DNA from 2 places in the Streptomyces sp. NPDC034085 genome. Region 1 is predicted to be linked to the other one. Evidence: riboswitches for the same ligand, from Rfam matches in the RefSeq annotation. Region 1 holds a riboswitch; the other holds the start of a gene.
The links. A riboswitch is a leader RNA that binds a small molecule or an ion and turns the genes downstream of it on or off. The one in region 1 is predicted to bind cobalamin.

Region 1 (7,497 bases):
CCTTCGAGGGCGCGATGCCGCAGGACGTGAAGATCTCCCCCGACGGGAAGACCTTCTACGTCGCGGACATGATGGCGCACGGCATGTGGGTGCTCAGCGGCGACAAGTTCGACGTCCCCAAGCTGCTGCCCACCGGCAAGGGCTGCCACGGCCTGTACGTCAGCCGCGACTCCCGGCAGATGTACGTCTCCAACCGCGGCGAGGGCAGCATCTCGGTCTTCGACTTCAAGGAGAACCGGCTCACCAAGAAGTGGGAGCTGCCGGACGGCGGCAGCCCCGACATGGGCGGGGTCTCCGCCGACGGCAAGGTGCTGTGGCTGTCGGGCCGCTACAACGGGGAGGTCTACGCGATCGACACCACCAGCGGCAAGCAGCTGGCGCGCATCCCCGTCGGCGGCGGCCCCCACGGCCTCGCCGTCTACCCGCAGCCGGGCCGCTACTCCCTCGGTCACACCGGCATCTTCCGGTAGCCCCGCCGCCGGCCCCCGTGTGCGACGGTGTCCCGGGAGCTCGCACAGCTCCCGGGACACCGACATCCACCAGGCGGCTCCGGGGCGACCGACGTCGCCCGGGCGGCCCCCCGGTGAAGCCGTACGCCTGCCGCGGCCGGCGGCCGGGCCGAGGAGCCCCGTACGCTCCTCGGCCGCGTGCGCCGACCGTGCCCGCCCCGCCCCGCGTACCGGCTCTCCCGCTCAGCCGGTACGCGGCTGCATTCGCCTCCGGGCGCTTTCCGCCCGGCGGAATACGGGGCCCCTTTCGCCCGCGTCCCTGCGGAATGCGCCGTCGGCCGCCGGAAAATGCGCTCCGTCCCGTTCGGTAGCCGGCAGGCGGAATTCATCCGGAATTCCGAAAGCGCTCCCACCCCGCTCCCGGCGGGCCGGGACAGCCGCGCGCGCCGGACGTGAGACCTGCGGCGAAGTGGCGGCACGCACGGGGGAGGGGCGGAGCTCTCATGCTGCGTCAGCTGCGATCGTCACCGGCGGCAACCCTTGGTGCCGCATGTCCCTGGGAGCCCCGTGCTCCTGGTGTGGCGGCAATGCCGGTACGTTATGCCGTGATCCCGGAGCGTGACAAGGGGCAATCGGATTTCTTGGCCGGAATTATCGCCTCCGCGCGTTTTCCGGGCCGTTCCACCGGCTGTTCCACGGGCTTGTACGCGGTTGAGGAAATACATATCTGCCGGCCGACCGGGACCCGCGGCGGGGCCGCGGGCCCGCTGCCGCTACCCTGAGCCGGTCAACAAGCACCGAGAAGGGGTGGACCCAGTGGCTGACATCGAGAGCGCACGCGCGACGTTCGACAAGTTCGACGTGAACGGTGACGGCTTCGTCACGGCCGACGAGTACAGCGCGGCCATGAAGGAGATGGGTGACCACTACGTCACCGCCTCGATCGCGGACTCCGTGATCGCCGCCAAGGACGCCGACGGCGACAAGCTGCTCAGCTTCGACGAGTTCTGGGCCTCCCTGAACAAGTAGGCGCGCCGCGCCCGCCTCCGCCCCGCCCGCAGGGGCGGGGGCGCGTCAGGCCGGAGTCCCGCCCCGCGGCGGCGCCGCGTCCTGCGCCGAGGACAGCTCCTCCACCTCCGAGAGGGCCTCCTCCAGCCAGCTCAGCCAGAACCCCTCCAGGGCGATGCCGCCGTGCAGCACGAGCCGGCGCAGCCGGTCCGGGGCGGTGTCCCGCCCCGGCGGGAAGTCCTTCGCCTCGATGCCCTCGTACGTGGCCAACTGCGCCCGGTGCAGGTCGAGATGGCGCCGCAGCTCCGCCCCGAGCCCCTGCGGTCCGACCACCGCCGCCGCGCGGAGCCGCAGCAGCAGCGCGTCCCGCACCGGCTTGGGGTCCTGGCTCTCGTCCACCCACCGCGCCAGCTCCGCGCGCCCGTCGGGCAGTACCTCGTACTCCTTCTTCTGCCCGCGCACGGGCACCTCGCTCGGCAGCTCCCGGATCAGCCCGGCCTCCTCCAGCCGGCCCAGCTCCCGGTAGATCTGCTGGTGCGTCGAGGACCAGAAGTAGCCGATGGACTTGTCGAACCGCCGGGTCAGCTCCAGCCCCGACGAGGGCTTCTCGAGCAGGGCGGTGAGGATGGCGTGCGGCAGTGACATGCCGCCATCCTAGGTTTGCGGACCGGCCGGCGAGACCGCCGGCCGCCACTCGGCCAGCGCCTGCGGGACCCGCGGCCCCGGCAGGTGCGCGGCCAGCAGGCCGTGGGCGCGCAGGAAGGCCGTCACCGCCGGGGCCCAGGCCTGGCGAAGGCCCGCCGAGGCCAGCAGCTCCGGGTCCGAGAGCAGCTCACCGGCGGGGCCGGTGCGGATGCCGGCCGGGGTCAGCACCGCCGCGTCGTCCGCCCAGCGGACCGCGAGGTCCACGTCGTGGGTGGCCATCACGACCGTGGTGCCGCCCGCGCGCAGGCCCGCGAGGGCGTCCAGCAGGCGTTCCTGGCCGTCCGGGTCGAGCCCGGCCGTCGGTTCGTCCAGGATCAGCACCCGCGGGGCCATCGCCACCGCGCCGGCGATCGCCGCGCGCTTGCGCTGCCCGTACGACAGCAGGTGCGTCGGGCGGTCCCGCAGCGCGGTGATGTCCAGGGCGGCCAGGGCGGCCTCCACCCGCTCGCGGACCTCCCCGGCGGGCAGCCCCAGGTTCATCGGGCCGAAGGACACGTCCTGCTCGACGGAGGCCGCGAAGAGCTGGTCGTCGGGGTCCTGCACCACCAGCTGCACCGAGGTCCGCAGCCGGGTCAGGCCCTTGCGGTCGTACGCCACCTCCGCGCCGTCCAGGCGCAGCGACCCCGGCCCCGGCCGCAGACCCCCGCTCAGCAGCCGCATCAGCGTGGTCTTGCCGCTGCCGTTGCGGCCCAGCAGCACCAGCGCGCGGCCCTCGGCGATGGCGAAGTCCACCCCCGACAGCACGGCCGGGCCGTCCTCGTAGGCGTATCCCGCGCCGACCAGCTCCACCAACGCGGTCACAGCCACAGCTCCTTGAGTACGAGGGTCCCCGCGGCCAGGGCGGCCAGCAGGGCGGCGGACCCCGTCAGGAACCGCCAGGACAGCGTCGCCCCGGGCACGAGCACCCGCAGCGCGCCGTCGTAACCGCGCCCCGCCAGCCCCTCCTGGAGCCGGGCGGCGCGGTCGAAGGCCCGGACGAACGAGGTCGCCGCGAGCCCGGCCAGCGAACGCCACACCGCCGCCCGGCTGGTCTGCCCGAGCCGGGCCGCCTGGGCGCGGCGGACCTGCGCCATCGAGTCCAGCAGCAGGAAGCCGATCCGGTACATGACCAGGGCGACGTCCACCACCGGCGCCGGCACCCCGGCCCGCACCAGCCGCGGCAGCACGTCCGAGACCGGCGTGGTGAAGGCGAACAGCAGCACTCCGAGGGAGGCCGCCGAGGTGCGCAGCAGCAGCTCCGCCGCGTGCCGGGGCCCGTCCGGGGCCAGGGCGAGGAAGCCGTCCGGGCCGCCCACCGACACCAGCAGCGGCAGCGCCCCGGTCACGCAGAACCCGAGCGGCACCCGGAAGGCCCGCCACAGCTGCCGCCCGGCCACCCCGGCGGGCCCCAGCAGCACCGCCAGGGTCGCCGCCGCGACCAGCGGCCCGCCCGGCCACGGCGGCAGGCTCACGGCGGTGAGGGTGAGCCCGAACCCCAGCAGGGCCTTCTCCAGCGGATGGCGGCCCCGCCAGCGGCTGGAGTGGGCCGCGACGTCGATCGGCAGCACCTCCTACGACTCCGGGGCGGAGCGGGCGGCCTCGGCCTGCGCCAGGGCGTGCGCCGCACCCTGGCGGCGGCCCTTGCGGACGCCGAAGTAGTAGGCGAGCACGCCGGCTCCGAGCGCCGCCTGGAGGGCGAACAGCGCGGACTCGATCTCCGCGGACGGCGGCTCGTACAGCGGGGAGAACCAGGGCTCGTAGTCGGGCTTCAGCTCGGTGATGGCGCTCTCGGCCTGCGCGTCGGCGCCGGTGAACGGCTCCTCCTTGCCGTCGCCGAGCCCCAGCGCGAGCGGGAGCACGGCGAGCGCCGCCACCAGGAGCAGCAGCAGGCCGTTGATCTTCGCGTTCCTGGACATCAGAGCGCCGCCTCCGTCTTCGTCCGCTCGCCGCCGGTCAGCTTCGCGACGCCGAGCCGGACCAGGTCCGCCTTGCTGGACTGCATCAGCAGCCGCATCACGAGGACGGTCAGCAGCCCCTCGCTCACCGCGAGCGGGATCTGGGTGACCGCGAAGATGCCCGCGAACTTCTCCAGCGAGCCCAGGAAGCCGCTCGCCGGGTCGGGGAAGGCCAGCGCCAGCTGGACGGAGGTCACGCAGTAGGTGACCAGGTCGGCGAAGAACGCGCCGCAGAACACGGCCGCCATCAGCGGCACGTTGGAGGCGCGCAGCAGCCGGTAGGCCCCGTAGCCCGCCCAGGGCCCGGCGATGGCCATCGAGAACACGTTGGCGCCGAGGGTGGTGAGCCCGCCGTGGGCCAGCAGCAGTGCCTGGAACAGCAGGGTGATCGTGCCGAGCACCGCCATGATCGGCGGCCGGAAGAGGATGGCCCCGAGCCCCGTCCCCGTCGGGTGCGAACAACTTCCGGTCACCGACGGGATCTTCAGGGCGGACAGGACGAAGGTGAACGCTCCGGACGCCCCGAGCAGCAGCGTGCTCTCCGGGTTCGACTTCACCTCGCGGGTCAGGGCGCGGACCCCGTGGACGACGAACGGGGCGGACGCGGCGCCCCAGGCGGCCGCGTGCAAGGGGGGCAGGAAGCCCTCGGCTATATGCATGTGTGGGGAGACCTCTCCAGCACCTCGTGGATGGACGACGCGCCCCGGCCGGTCTCCTGGCTCACGGGTACTGATGCCCTGGCTCCGCCTTCCCGGGCCCATGCGGTCTCCCGCGCGGGCCCAGTGGCTTCCCGCAGGATTGGAGCCGGACTTCCCGATCACAGTGGCGAGGGCCGCACCGGTTTTCCACCGGTTTCCCGAACACCAAGGCCACCCGACCCTAGTCGCCCGCACGGACCGTCACAACCCGGACCGATCCGGCCACCCGGTCACCCGCCCCGGACGGGTCACGTCCGCTGGCCGCCCCGCGCTCCCGCGGGCACGGTGGGGGCATGGCCGACGACCAGAGCCCACGGTACGAGGACCTCTCCGCCGTCTACGTCAACTGCACCCTCAAGCGCTCTCCCGAGACCAGCAACACCGAGGGACTGATCACGAGGAGCCGCGCCGTCATGGAGTCCGCGGGCGCCCGGACCTCGCTGATCCGCGCCGTCGACCACGACATCGCCACCGGCGTCTGGCCGGACATGACCGAGCACGGCTGGGACAGCGACCAGTGGCCGGTCCTCTACAGCCAGATCATGGACGCCGACATCCTCGTGCTGTGCGGCCCGATCTGGCTCGGCGACAACAGCTCCGTCATGAAGCAGGTCATCGAGCGGCTCTACGCCTGCTCCTCCCTGCTGAACGACCGGGGCCAGTACGCGTACTACGGGCGCGTCGGCGGAGCGCTGATCACCGGCAACGAGGACGGCGTCAAACACTGCGCCATGAACGTCCTCTACAGCCTCCAGCACCTCGGCTACGCCATCCCGCCGCAGGCCGACGCCGGCTGGATCGGCGAGGCCGGACCCGGCCCCTCGTACCTGGACGCCGGCTCCGGCGGCCCCGAGAACGACTTCACCAACCGCAACACCACCTTCATGTCCTGGAACCTGATGCACCTGGCCGCGCTCCTCAAGCGCGCCGGGGGCGTCCCGGCCCACGGCAACCAGCGCTCGCTGTGGGACGCGGGCTGCCGCTTCGACTTCCCCAACCCCGAACACCGGTAGCGGCCGCCCGGACGGCGGCGGGCCCGGGACGTCCCACGTCCCGGGCCCGCCGTCCGTACCCGCGGGATCAGCAGGTGTTCGGGTGTGCCACGTCCAGCACGAACCGCTCGGGCGAGTGCAGGACGGAGGTGGTGTAGGACGGGGCCGTGTCGAAGGCGGCGCCGAAGGTCACGTACCCCTCGAAGTCGCCGGTCATGGCGAGGCCCTTGAGCTTGCTGAGGTAGATCTGCTGGAGCTTCGGGCCCTGGTAGACGTTCTGTCCGGCGTCGTTGTGCGCGGCGGCCGGGTGCAGGCGGATCTCCAGGAAGTACTTCCCGGCCAGCGGGACGGGCTTGCCGGACCCGTCGTAGACGAGCTGGGAGACGGGAGTGACGGTGACCGGGGGCACGTAGCCCTGGAGGTCGATCACGATCCGGTCGTACGTGCAGTGCCCGCCCCAGCGGGCATTGACCACGAGCGGGGTCTGGGTGGTGGTGGTGGAGGTGGTGGTGGCTGAGGCCGGTGCGGAGAGCGCGAGCCCCGCTGTGAGCAGGGCGCCCGTGGCCAGGGCCACGATCCGGCGGCGGTGCAGGTGACGCATGAGGTCTCCCCGGTGTCCGTGAGACGGGGACGGGCTGTCATCTCATAAGACACACGGGGGCCGCGGACGGTTGCACGCCCCGTGCCCCCGGTACGCGAGCGCCGCGAAGGGCCCGCCCTCCCCCGAGGGCGGGCCCTTCGCGGCGCGGGTCCGCGGGCCGGTGTCAGGCGCCGGTGCTCAGCACTCGATGACGTTGACCGCGAGGCCGCCGCGCGCCGTCTCCTTGTACTTGACCTTCATGTCGGCGCCGGTCTCCTTCATGGTCTTGATGACCTTGTCGAGGGAGACCTTGTGGCTGCCGTCCCCGCGCATCGCCATCTTCGCGGCGGTGACGGCCTTGACGGCGGCCATGCCGTTGCGCTCGATGCAGGGGATCTGGACCAGGCCGCCGACCGGGTCGCAGGTCAGACCGAGGTTGTGCTCCATGCCGATCTCGGCGGCGTTCTCGACCTGCTCGGGGGTGCCGCCCAGGACCTCGGCGAGCGCGCCCGCCGCCATGGAGCAGGCGGAGCCGACCTCGCCCTGGCAGCCGACCTCGGCGCCGGAGATCGAGGCGTTCTCCTTGAAGAGCATGCCGATGGCGCCCGCGGCGAGGAGGAAGCGGACCACGCCGTCCTCGTCCGCGCCGGGCACGAAGTTCACGTAGTAGTGCAGGACCGCCGGCAGCACGCCCGCCGCGCCGTTCGTCGGGGCGGTCACCACGCGCCCGCCCGCCGCGTTCTCCTCGTTGACGGCCATCGCGTAGATCGTCGTCCACTCGCTGCGGTGCATCATCGGGTCGCCCTCGGTGCGCAGCTGGCGCGCCGTGGCGGCGGCCCGGCGCTTGACGCGCAGCCCGCCCGGGAGGATGCCCTCGCGGGACATGCCGCGCGACACGCAGGACTGCATGACCCGCCAGATCTCCAGGAGGCCCTCGCGGATCTCCTCCTCCGTGCGCCAGGCCTTCTCGTTCTCGAGCATCAGGGAGGAGATCGACAGGCCGGTCTCGTTCGCCAGGCGCAGCATCTCGTCACCCGAGCGGAAGGGGTACTTCAGCACGGTGTCGTCGAGCTTGATCCGGTCCTCGCCGACCGCGTCCTCGTCCACGACGAAGCCGCCGCCGACCGAGTA
Region 2 (7,497 bases), 220 kb from region 1:
CATCGCCCCGGCCGGGCTCATCGCGACGGCCGAGGAGAAGGCCGAGCTCGCGGCCGCCGGCCTCGACGGGGGCGGCGGCCGGGCCAAGGAGCCGGTCGCGTGAGCGGGGTGCGCGGGGCGCTGGCGAAGGCCCGGTTCTACGTACGGGAGTTCTCCGGCGAGGCCGCGTACGACCGGTACGTCGCGCACGCCCGCTCCCACGACCCGGGCGCCGAGGTCATGACCCGCCGCGCCTTCGAACGGGCCCGCACGGACGCCCGCGAGGCGGACCCCCGCGAGGGCTTCCGCTGCTGCTGAGCCCGTGCCGTGCGTACGGAGGGCCCCGCCACACCGGCGGGGCCCTTCGGCGTGGAAAAGGCCTTCGCCACACCGGTGCGGTCTCGCGCACACTCGGTGGCATGGACTTCGAGATCAGAACGGCCAGGACGGACGAGTACGAGCGGCTCGGCGAGGTCATCGGCGCGGCCTACACCGGGGACGGGCTGCTCGACCAGAACGAGGACGACACCTACCTGAACGTGCTGCGCGACGTCGCCGGTCGGGCCGGCGAGGGGGAGGTGCTCGTCGCCGTGCAGGACGGGCGGGTGCTCGGCGGGGTGACGTTCGCCGCACCCGGGAGCCCGCTCGCGGACGTGGCCGGCCCGCGCGAGGCCGAGTTCCGGATGCTCGCGGTGGCTCCCGAGGCGCGCGGCAAGGGCGTCGGGGAGGCCCTCGTACGGGCCTGCGCCGAGCGGGCCGGGGCGCTGGGGGTCACGGCCCTGGTGCTGTCCACGCAGCCGGCCATGCTGGGCGCCCGGCGGATCTACGAGCGGCTGGGCTTCGTACGGACTCCGGAGCTCGACTGGTCGCCGATCCCGGCCCTGAAACTGCTGACCTACCGTCTGGAGCTGTAGCCGCTCGGACACAACATGTGGGGGGTCGCGCATCGAGCGCCCCCCACATGTATGCTCATGCTCGCTGTCGCCGCAGGGGAATCCGGTGCGAATCCGGAACTGTCCCGCAACGGTATGAGAAGTCCGAGGACCTGCCGACAGTGCGCCCGGCTCGACCGAACCGGGTGCCGACACGTCCGGGTCTCGCGGTTGGGCCGGTGGACGCCGTGCGGTGTGACGCGTTCCGGCGCGCCCGCACGCGCCTCCCCGCGCCCCGAGCCGCCGACGACCGGGCCGAGTGAGGGAGAGCTCCCCCGTGACCATCGCGCCCGCCGCACCGCGCGCCGAGTCCGACCAGCCCACTGAGCGCAACGGATCCGGCGAAGGCCCGGGGGCCGCGCTGCTGCGTACTCTCACGGAGCTGACCGCCGACCTCCCCGACACCGACCCCGGCCGGGTCGCCGCCGCCGCCCTGCGCGGCCGCAGCGCCGCCGCCGACGAGGCCGAGCTGCGCGCCCTGGCCACCGAGGCCGCGGCCGGCCTGATCTCCGAGGACCCCGCCTACTCCCGCCTCGCCGCCCGCCTGCTGACGCTGGCCGTGGCCGACGAGGCCGCCGGCCAGGGCGCCACCTCCTTCGCCGAGTCCGTCGCCGTCGGCCACCGCGAGGGCCTGATCGCCGACCGCACCGCCGAATTCGTCGCCGCCCATGCCGCCCGCCTCGACGCCCTGGTCGACGACGCCCTCGCCGAGGGCGCGGACGACCGCTTCGGCTTCTTCGGCCTGCGCACCCTGCACAGCCGCTACCTGCTGCGCCACCCGATCACCCGCCAGGTGATCGAGACCCCGCAGCACTTCATGCTGCGCGTCGCCTGCGGCCTCGCCGCCGACGGGAGCGCCGCGGCCGTCGAGGAAGTGGCCTCGCTGTACCGGCTGATGAGCCGCCTCGACTACCTGCCGTCCTCCCCCACGCTCTTCAACTCCGGCACCCGCCACCCGCAGATGTCCTCCTGCTACCTGCTGGACTCCCCGCTGGACGAGCTGGACTCGATCTACGACCGCTACCACCAGGTCGCCCGCCTCTCCAAGCACGCCGGCGGCATCGGCCTCTCGTACTCGCGCATCCGCGCCCGCGGTTCCCTGATCCGCGGCACCAACGGCCACTCCAACGGCATCGTCCCGTTCCTGAAGACCCTCGACGCCTCCGTCGCCGCCGTGAACCAGGGCGGCCGCCGCAAGGGCGCCGCCGCCGTCTACCTGGAGACCTGGCACGCGGACATCGAGGAGTTCCTGGAGCTGCGCGACAACACCGGTGAGGACCAGCGCCGTACGCACAACCTCAACCTCGCGCACTGGATCCCTGACGAGTTCATGCGCCGCGTGAACGCCGACGCCGACTGGTCGCTGTTCTCCCCGGCCGACGTCCCCGAGCTGGTGGACCTGTACGGCGATGAGTTCGACGCCGCCTACCTCAAGGCCGAGGCGGCGGGCCTCGCCAAGAAGACCATGCCGGCCCGCGACCTGTACGGCCGCATGATGCGCACCCTCGCGCAGACCGGCCAGGGGTGGATGACCTTCAAGGACGCCTCCAACCGGACCGCGAACCAGACCGCGCTGCCCGGCACGGTCGTCCACTCCTCCAACCTGTGCACCGAGATCATCGAGGTCACCAACGACGGCGAGACGGCCGTCTGCAACCTCGGCTCGGTCAACCTCGGCGCGTTCGTCGCCGACGGAGAGATGGACTGGGAGCGCCTGGACGAGACCGTCCGCACGGCCGTGACCTTCCTCGACCGCGTGGTCGACATCAACTTCTACCCGACCGAGCAGGCCGGCCGCTCCAACGCCAGGTGGCGTCCGGTGGGCCTGGGCGCGATGGGCCTCCAGGACGTCTTCTTCAAGCTGCGGCTGCCCTTCGACTCGGCGGGGGCGAAGGCCCTGTCCACGAAGATCGCCGAGCGGATCATGCTGGCCGCGTACGAGGCCTCCTGCGACCTCGCCGAGCGCAGCGGCCCGCTCCCGGCCTGGTCCGAGACCCGCACCGCGCAGGGCGTCCTGCACCCCGACCACTACGGCGTCGAACCCGCCTGGCCCGAGCGCTGGGACGCCCTGCGCGCCCGGATCGCGAAGACCGGCATGCGCAACTCCCTGCTCCTCGCGATCGCCCCGACGGCGACGATCGCCTCGATCGCGGGCGTGTACGAGTGCATCGAGCCGCAGGTCTCCAACCTCTTCAAGCGCGAGACGCTCAGCGGGGAGTTCCTCCAGGTCAACGGCTACCTGGTGGAGGACCTCAAGAAGCTCGGCGTGTGGGACGCGCAGACCCGCGAGGCGCTGCGCGACTCCTCCGGCTCCGTCCAGGGCTTCGGCTGGATCCCGGCGGAGGTCCGCGAGCTGTACCGCACGGCGTGGGAGATCCCGCAGCGCGGTCTGATCGACATGGCGGCGGCCCGTACGCCGTACCTGGACCAGTCCCAGTCGCTGAACCTGTTCCTGGAGACGCCGACCATCGGGAAGCTGTCCTCGATGTACGCGTACGCCTGGAAGCAGGGCCTGAAGACCACGTACTACCTGCGCTCGCGCCCGGCGACGAAGATCGCCCGCGCCGCGTCCGGGGCCGCCGCCGTCCCGGCGGCCGCGACCCCCGCCCAGCTGCCCCAGGCCCTCGACGCCGAGGCGCTGGCCTGCTCCCTTGAGAACCCCGAGTCCTGCGAGGCCTGCCAGTAATGAGCTCCAACGACCAGAAGAACCTTCTCGACCCGGGCTTCGAGCTGACCCTGCGCCCGATGCGCTACCCGGACTTCTACGAGCGCTACCGGGACGCGATCAAGAACACCTGGACGGTGGAGGAGGTCGACCTCCACTCCGACGTCGCCGACCTCGCGAAGCTGACGCCGGCCGAGCAGCACATGATCGGCCGTCTGGTCGCGTTCTTCGCGACGGGCGACTCGATCGTCTCGAACAACCTGGTGCTGACGCTGTACAAGCACATCAACTCCCCGGAGGCGCGCCTGTACCTGTCGCGCCAGCTGTTCGAGGAGGCCGTGCACGTCCAGTTCTACCTGACGCTGCTCGACACCTACCTGCCCGACCCGGACGACCGCGCGGCGGCCTTCGACGCGGTCGAGGAGATCCCCTCCATCCGCGAGAAGGCGCAGTTCTGCTTCAAGTGGATGGACTCGGTCGAGAAGATCGAGCGGCTGGAGACGGCCGCCGACCGCCGCCGCTTCCTGCTGAACCTGATCTGCTTCGCCGCGTGCATCGAGGGCCTGTTCTTCTACGGCGCGTTCGCGTACGTGTACTGGTTCCGCTCGCGCGGCCTGCTGCACGGTCTGGCGACGGGCACGAACTGGGTGTTCCGCGACGAGACGATGCACATGAACTTCGCGTTCGAGGTCGTGGACACCGTCCGCAAGGAGGAGCCGGAGCTCTTCGACGACGCCCTCCAGCAGCAGGTCACCGACATGCTGAAGGAGGCCGTCGAGGCGGAGCTGCAGTTCGGCCGCGACCTGTGCGGTGACGGCCTGCCGGGGATGAACACCGAATCGATGCGCGAGTACCTGGAGTGCGTCGCCGACCAGCGCCTGGTCCGCCTCGGCTTCCCGCCGGTGTACGGCTCGCAGAACCCGTTCTCGTTCATGGAGCTCCAGGGCGTCCAGGAGCTGACGAACTTCTTCGAGCGCCGCCCGTCGGCCTACCAGGTCGCCGTCGAGGGCACGGTCGACCTGGACGAGGACTTCTAGGCCTCGGCCGCCGTCCGGTGTGCGGACGTCCCCGCCCGTGGATCACGGGCGGGGACGTCGTGCCGTGCGGTGCTACTTCTTGCAGGTGACGCTGGCGCTCGCCTGCCCCGTCTTCCCCTGCGAGGGGCCGCTGTCGACGACGAACTTCTGGCTGACCGTGGCCGTCGCGGACCCGGCCGGAACGGCCGCCTGGTCGGTGACCGTCTTGGTCCCGTCCCCTGCGAACTCGACGGTCCCGGACACCTTTCCGGAGGTCCGCTCCCAGTGGTACCGGACCGTGCCGGTGCCGGAGCCGACCAGGGTGGCGGTGAACCGGATGCCCTGGGCGCAGTCGGCCTCGCCGCTCGCCGGATCGGCCTTGACCTGGAGCTGGCTGACGACGACGTTGCGGGAGGCGTTGCCCTTGCGCCTGTCCTCCTCGCCCTCCTTCTTGCCCACCTTGCCGCCCTTGGCCTTGCCCTCCTTGAAGCCTTCCTCGTAACCCACCTTGTAGCCGTCCGCGAAGCCCTTGTCCTGCACGGCCTTGCACTCGTCGGCGGTCAGTCCGGGCCGCTTCTTGACGGCGTCGTCGTAGCTCTTGCGGTAGGTGTCCGCGAAGCCGTCCTCCCGGCCGTCCTTGAGCCCCTCCGTACGGCCCAGCCGGTACCCGGTGGTCTCGGCCTTCGCCCCGTCGCAGGCGGACGGCGCATCGATGATCGTGCAGGTGGTCGCGCGCCCGCCCGGTTCCAGCCCCTCCTTGGCGAAGAAGCCCACTCCGGCGCCGGGGGCGCCCTGGTCGGGGCGCAGGCCCACCGAGTGGGTGCCGTCGGCGGGGACCGTGCCGCCGCCGATGGGCTGGCCGTTGCGGTAGAAGTTGACGGCCTTGCCGGGTTCGAAGCCGGATCCCGAGATCAGGTAGTTCGACCCGTTGGGCCTGATGCTGCACTCCACGGCGGGAGCCGCCGCGGCGCTCGTCCAGGCGGTCAGGGGCCCTATCGCCAGGGCCGTCACCACGGGCACGATGCCGAGGGCCGTACGGCGTCTGCGGAGCATCGTCTCGCCTCCTTGCGCTGAGGAGTCTGCGGCGATGTCCACGCGGGATCGAGGTCGGCGGCATCTCCGCTCGGTCGGACGGCTCGGCCCGGGGCAGCCGGAGGGGAGCGGGAAGCGGGAATTCCCGGGCCTGCGGCCGGGGTCGGTGGTGCCGCCCTCTCTCCATGCCGGCCGGCCCGGGGGCGGTGTCGACCGCAGGCGGACCCCGCTCAGTGCGCGACGCGGCCCCGCCGCCAGGCGGTGGAGCGGGTGCCGGCCCGGTGGGGAGCGGCTGCGGGGCGGGGCGTCGCCGCCGAGCGCTCGCGGGCCGCCGCGGCGAGCTGACGCGCAGTGCGGCGGTCGTGCAGGGCTCCGTACAGGGCGGGGGCGAGGAGGAGGGCGGCCACGGCGAGGACGGTGAGGTAGTCGAGGAACGTGTTCATGACTCCAAGATCGCCCCGGCCGCCGGAACCGGACAGTGGCAGGACTGTCATGAAGGAGCGAATTACTGCCACACTGGTGCCATGCTGAAGAACGTGGCCGTGGCGCTCGTCGACGGAGTGACGCCCTTCGAGTTCGGGATCTTCTGCGAGGTCTTCGGGATCGACCGCGGCGACCAGGGGCTGCCCGTGTACGACTTCGCCGTCTGCGCCGCCGAGGAGGGCCCGCTGACCATGGCGGACGTCGGCTTCACCATCACACCGCCGTTCGGGCTGGAACGGCTGGAGGAGGCCGACCTGATCTGCCTGCCCGCCGACCGCCGGGCGCCGGTACGGGGCGACTACCCCGAGCCCTTCCTCGACGTCCTGCGCCGGGCCGTGGACCGGGGCGCGCGGGTGCTCAGCGTGTGCAGCGGCGCCTTCGTGCTCGGCGCCGCCGGGCTGCTGGACGGGCGGCGCTGCACCACCCACTGGCTGCACGCTCCGGCGCTGATCCGCCGTTACCCCGCGGCCCTGGTCGACCCGGACGTGCTCTACGTCGACGAGGGGCCGGTGATCACCGCCGCCGGGACCGCCTCGGGCATCGACGCCTGCCTGCACGTGGTCCGCCAGGCGCACGGCGCCGAGGTGGCCAACACCATCGCCCGGCGGATGGTCGTACCGCCCCACCGCGACGGCGGCCAGGCCCAGTACATCCAGCGGCCGCTCCCCCGCACCGCCTGCGACACGGTCGGCGAGGTGATCGGCTGGACGGCCCGGCACCTGGACGAGGAGATCACCGTCGAGCAGCTGGCGGAGCGGGCCCACATGTCGCCCCGGACCTTCGCCCGCCGCTTCCTCCAGGAGACGGGGACCACCCCCTACCAGTGGGTGCTGCGCCAGCGGGTGCTGCTGGCGCAGGAGTTGCTGGAGTCCACCGACGACACGGTCGACGCCATCGCGGGCCGCAGTGGCTTCGGCAACGCGGCGGCGCTGCGCCACCACTTCCTTCGGACCTTGGGCACCACCCCGAACGCCTTCCGCCGCGCCTTCCGCGGCCCCCGCGCGGCGGCCTGACCCCCGGGGCCCCAACGGCCGGTGAGAGTTCGTGACTTGACATTCGGGAGCCGCCGGTCTGGCCGCGGTCCGGCCGCGGTGATGTCATCCGGGTGCACCGCGCAGGGCGTGGCGCGCCCTGCGGGACCCCCCACACGAAGGCCCCGCTCCGGTTGCCGGAGCGGGGCCTTCGTACGGGTGGAGGTGCGGCGCGCGGGCCGTCAGTCGTTCGGGACGACCTCGTAGCGCGGGGTGTTCTCCGCCATCTGCCGCAGGGCGTCCTTGCGGTCGCGCTTCGAGAGGCGGTCGATGTACAGGTACCCGTACAGGTGGTCCGTCTCGTGCTGGAGGCAGCGCGCGAAGTAGCCCGTGCCGCGGACCTTGATCGGGTTGCCCTG

Region 2: another riboswitch for cobalamin. It lies ahead of ACZ501_RS08760 (ribonucleoside-diphosphate reductase subunit alpha); the one in region 1 lies ahead of ACZ501_RS09745 (energy-coupling factor ABC transporter permease).

What each region holds. Positions count from the first base shown of each region.
Region 1 is NZ_JBVISL010000002.1:946,197-953,693, forward strand. Features, by position in the region: gene ACZ501_RS09715 (YncE family protein) at 1-470, shown strand, start outside; gene ACZ501_RS09720 (EF-hand domain-containing protein) at 1,266-1,478, shown strand; gene ACZ501_RS09725 (PadR family transcriptional regulator) at 1,524-2,102, opposite strand; gene ACZ501_RS09730 (energy-coupling factor ABC transporter ATP-binding protein) at 2,112-2,969, opposite strand; gene cbiQ (cobalt ECF transporter T component CbiQ) at 2,960-3,709, opposite strand; gene ACZ501_RS09740 (energy-coupling factor ABC transporter substrate-binding protein) at 3,713-4,057, opposite strand; gene ACZ501_RS09745 (energy-coupling factor ABC transporter permease) at 4,057-4,755, opposite strand; cobalamin riboswitch at 4,785-4,979, opposite strand; gene ACZ501_RS09750 (flavodoxin family protein) at 5,088-5,807, shown strand; gene ACZ501_RS09755 (AMIN-like domain-containing (lipo)protein) at 5,875-6,387, opposite strand; gene ACZ501_RS09760 (L-serine ammonia-lyase) at 6,565-7,497, opposite strand, start outside.
Region 2 is NZ_JBVISL010000002.1:722,832-730,328, reverse strand. Features, by position in the region: gene ACZ501_RS08775 (carbon starvation CstA family protein) at 1-103, shown strand, start outside; gene ACZ501_RS08770 (YbdD/YjiX family protein) at 100-297, shown strand; gene ACZ501_RS08765 (GNAT family N-acetyltransferase) at 399-893, shown strand; adenosylcobalamin-variant (AdoCbl-variant) riboswitch at 958-1,034, shown strand; gene ACZ501_RS08760 (ribonucleoside-diphosphate reductase subunit alpha) at 1,189-3,597, shown strand; gene ACZ501_RS08755 (ribonucleotide-diphosphate reductase subunit beta) at 3,597-4,613, shown strand; gene ACZ501_RS08750 (hypothetical protein) at 4,686-5,645, opposite strand; gene ACZ501_RS08745 (hypothetical protein) at 5,855-6,067, opposite strand; gene ACZ501_RS08740 (helix-turn-helix domain-containing protein) at 6,149-7,120, shown strand; gene def (peptide deformylase) at 7,321-7,497, opposite strand, start outside.